One region of the Aeromonas enteropelogenes genome, then DNA from elsewhere that is predicted to be linked to it. Evidence: riboswitches for the same ligand, from Rfam matches in the RefSeq annotation. Region 1 holds a riboswitch; the other holds the start of a gene.
What was found. Region 1 has a riboswitch for lysine ahead of lysC (lysine-sensitive aspartokinase 3). Riboswitches for the same ligand answer to the same signal wherever they lie in the genome.

Region 1 (2,203 bases):
CCAACCCCGTTCACCTCGCTCATGCGGTTGCCGATGAGGGCCACCAGCGCAAGCCCCGTCTCCACTTCCACCTTGCACAGCTGCCCCAGCTCCGCCAGCACCTTGTCACTCAAGACCGGCTCGCCGTTGCTCTGGCTGCCGGTGTGATCCAGGGTGAGCGACACGCTCACCTCCGAGGTGGTGATGAGATCCACCGAGATGCGGTGGCGGGCCAGGATGCCGAACACCTCGGCCAGAAAGCCATAGGCGTGGAACATGTTGAGGCTGTGCAGGGTCACCAGCACCTGGTTGCGGCGCAGGGCCACGGCGCGAAACAGCGGGCTCGAATCCGTGCTGGAGCGGATCCAGGTACCTCCCGCCGCCGGATCCTTGCTGGAGCCGACAAACACCGGAATGTTCTGGCGCACCGCAGGTTGCAGGGTCGCCGGATGCAGCACCTTGGCACCGAAGGTGGCCATCTCGGCCGCCTCGACGAAGCTGATCTCCGGGATGGGACGGGCACGGGTGACGAGGCGCGGATCCGTGGTGTAGATGCCGGGCACGTCGGTCCAGATCTCTATGCTGCCAGCGTCCAGCGCCTCGGCGAGCAGGGCTGCGCTGTAATCGGAGCCGCCGCGACCCAGGGTGGTGGTGCGGCCGTCGCCATCGGCGCCGATGAAGCCCTGGGTGATGATGAGGGTGTCCCCGAGCATGGGGGCCAGGGCTTGCTGGCATAGGGTGCGGGTGGCAGCGATATCCACGGTGGCCTTGCCAAAGCGACTGTCGGTGCGCATCAGCTGGCGCACATCCTGCCAGTGGGCCTTGACGCCACGCTGGTGCAACAGCTCGGTAAAGAGGCGGGTGGAGATGAGCTCACCACAGGCGATGAGGCGATCGGCCAGCTCGGCGTCGGTCTGCTGGCTGGCCTGGCGCGCCATGGTGCGGATCTCGCCAAGCTGGGCCCGGATGAACTCGCTCACGTCGTCCGGATGGCCCAGCTCGGCCAAAATGGCGTGCTGGATCTCCGCCAGCTTGCCCAGTTGCGTCTCCTGGCCCGCCTCATCCAGCTCGCCCTGTGCCAGCGCTACCAAGAGATTGGTGACGCCGGCGCTGGCGCTCAGCACTACCACCCGGGTGGCGGGGTTGGCCAGCACGATATCGGCGCAGTTGTTCATGGCCGCGGCGTTGGCGACACTGGTTCCGCCAAACTTGGCGACATTGATCGGGCTCATTGCGTACTCCTGTCTTAATATAAAAATCCGGTTCCATCGGGCAAAAAGAGAGGAGGAGGCTGAAAATGGCAGGAATGATCGAAGCTATCCCGGCCAGAAGCACTCCATCCGCAGAGCCCATCCCGTACCCGCCCTGTGAGAGCGCGGTGGGGGATGACCACTACCGATGACAACCCGGGGGATTCAGCCCCCGCAGCCGACAGCGAGGCGTCCAGTTACCTCGTCCATCTCGGCGCTGCTCCCCCTGACCCAAGTTCACCGGACTCTGGCGTCCTCCCTTGGGCTGCCTGGGCAGCGCTCCTCTTCTGGCTCCACCGTGGCGGTGGAGTACAATTAGAAATAACCTGCGTTGGATTACACTGTCAATCGAGTTTGTGAAAAAGTTCAAATTAGTCTTCAACCAAACGCAGAATCAACAAGTTACGCAATGCTTTTTGACAAAACCTTGGAGCGGCGCTGCCAGTTGTAGAGGCGCTGGCGCGCCACCGGCAGCTCTTCCACCTCCAGCGGCTCGAAACCCCGTTCCCGGAACCAGTGGATGGAGCGGGTGGTGAGCACGAACAGGCTGCGGATCCCGAGCCGCTTGGCCCGCTCGGCCACCTTGGCCACCAGCTGATCCCCGCGATTGGAGTTGCGGTAGTCGGGGTGGATGGCGACGCAGGCCATCTCGGCCATCGCTTCCTCGTGGAAGCAGTAGAGGGCGGCGCAGCCGATGATGAGACCATCGCGATCTATGATGGTGAACTTGTCGATCTCCATCTCCAGCTGCTCACGGGAGCGGCGTACCAGGATCCCTTCCTCCTCCAGCGGGCGGATGAGGTCGAGAATGCCGCCGATATCCTCTATGGTGGCGGCGCGGGCCTGTTCGGCGCTTTCGCGCACTATCTGAGTACCGAGACCGTCGCGGCTGAACAGCTCCTGCAACATGGCGCCGTCCTCCTTGTAGCTCACCAGGTGGGAGCGGGGTACGCCGCCACGGCAGGAGGCAATCG
Region 2 (2,203 bases), 770 kb from region 1:
GGTACTTGCCGGTCTCCACGTCGCGCACCACGGCGCCGATGGTCCAGGCAAACAGCAGGATGTTGATGGCCGGTAGCATGGCCATTACCCCTTGCGGCGCGGCCTTGATCCAGTTCTTGGCACCGAGCTTGAGGCGCATGGCCAGACCTATGGAGACCACCAGGCTGCACAGGGCGCCGTACACCAGGGAGGATCCCACGTTGGTGTTCTCGAACGAACCGAGCACGCTGAACGGCAACCCTTGCTCGCTCAGCACGGCGGCACCTGAGTCAATCATGAAGTAGATGGTGGCGGCGGTCAGGGTCAGGATCGGCAGCACCATGTCGATCATGCCGCCGTTGCTCTCTTCCGGGCTCTCCATGTCCAGACCGATGGGGCGGCCCTTGGACTCATCCCACAGCTTGCCTTCCAGCGCCCACTCTTCATGCTGGCGCATCGGGCCGATATCGAGCTGGAATGCGATCACCACCAGCACCATCACCAGGGTGAAGACGGCATAGAGGTTCATCGGGATCATCTCGACAAACGCGGCGATGGGGCTCTGCTCGGTCAGACCATGGGCCGCCATAATGCCGCCCACCAGGGCGATGATGTAGGCCCCCCAGGAGGAGATGGGCATCAGCACGCACACCGGCGCCGCGGTGGAGTCGAGCAGATAGGCCAGTTTGGCACGGGAGATCTGGAAACGGTCGGTCACCGGACGGCAGATGGCCCCCACAGACAGACTGTGGAAGAAGTCGTCGATAAAGAAGGCAAAGACCATCATGCCGGTGAGCGCCTTGGCCCCCTTGCGGGTCTTGGCACGACGTTCGGCCCACTCGGCAAAGGCCCGGGTCGCGCCGGAGACGCTCATCAGACTGATGAGGCCACCCAGCAGCAGCATGAACAACAGCATATTAATGTTGTCGCTATTGAGGGCACCATCAACCCAGAAAATCTTGAGCACTGTGTTCAGCAGGTAATGCAGGGAATCGAGCGGTGAAAACTGGTTGAGCAGCAGGCTGCCGGCCAGGATACCGACCCCGAGCGACAGCAGGACGCGGCGGGTCAGGATCGCCAGGGCGACAGCCAATAAGGGGGGAACGACAGACCAACCGGAGTCGGCGAAATGACTAATGTCCATGATCTCTTTGCACCTAAAGATACAGGTGGAGATCTACCGAGAGGATCTAAAGAAACAAAACCCATGGGGAGGTCATACTCCTCAGCCCCTTCAGGTAGCGCTCCATAGTGGATGACTATGGCAGTCCTGCACCTATTAGATGCAGAACCAGCAGCCCGGTATGATGGCCTGGCCACTTCGGCGCTGACTCCTTTCCTTGTGCATCATCGGCATCACCCTCCGCACAAGTAGTCATAGGCAGCGCGCCTCTACTTAAAGGTATTCGCAGGACATTTTATCCAGCCATCAGCTTATAGCAAGTTTTTTGATTAAATAACCATAACAAACACGTCACCAAGCATCAAAAAGGTAGTCAAATGATGCGCTATTGAATTTTTTGGCGCTATTTTCAACTAGTCAGGCGCCATTGATATCCCGTTGAACAATGTCCCGACTACCAATTATTGCTGCCAGCATTATCCGGATAAGGCTCCTGTTATATTTCCACTGCCTTGACATATTTAATTTGAGACGCAAGAATCAGAGTCGACATATATATTTCCTTGTGACGCTACATGGTAAATCCTATGCATGATTTCTTGAAAGTACTGCTTAATATCCGCAGCCTGCGCGCGACTTGCCGCGAGCTATCCTTGGCACAACTGGAAGAGGGCTTGGAAAAACTTTCGATTATCGTAGCCGAACGCCAGCAGGATGAGGCCGCTGAACGTCAGGCTCGCGAAGAGCATCAACGGAAAATTGAAGAATACAGTGAAATGCTCAAAGCGGCCGGTATTGATCCTGCCGACCTGGTCAAAGTTGTCGCAGCCAGCCCGGCCAAATCCGAAAAAACCAAGCGGGCACCCCGTCCTGCCAAATATCGTTATCAGGATAACGGCGTAGAGAAAACCTGGACTGGCCAGGGACGCATGCCGTCGGTGATTGCCAATGCCATTGCGGCAGGCCAATCGCTGGAAGATTTCGCTATTTGATGACATGCCATCCAATAAAAAACCTCGCCAAGGCGAGGTTTTTTATTATTTTTCCCATCAGACATTCGAGGGCTGGCGATCGGCAGCTTTGAGCCACACCACCTCCCCC

Region 2: another riboswitch for lysine. It lies ahead of LA321_RS17875 (Na+/H+ antiporter NhaC family protein); the one in region 1 lies ahead of lysC (lysine-sensitive aspartokinase 3).

What each region holds. Positions count from the first base shown of each region.
Region 1 covers NZ_CP083625.1:3,109,615-3,111,817, forward strand. The annotation lists gene lysC (lysine-sensitive aspartokinase 3) at 1-1,211, opposite strand, end outside; lysine riboswitch at 1,301-1,524, opposite strand; gene argA (amino-acid N-acetyltransferase) at 1,632-2,203, opposite strand, start outside.
Region 2 covers NZ_CP083625.1:3,881,151-3,883,353, forward strand. The annotation lists gene LA321_RS17875 (Na+/H+ antiporter NhaC family protein) at 1-1,123, opposite strand, end outside; lysine riboswitch at 1,211-1,382, opposite strand; gene LA321_RS17880 (H-NS family histone-like protein) at 1,690-2,094, shown strand; gene LA321_RS17885 (cob(I)yrinic acid a,c-diamide adenosyltransferase) at 2,152-2,203, opposite strand, start outside.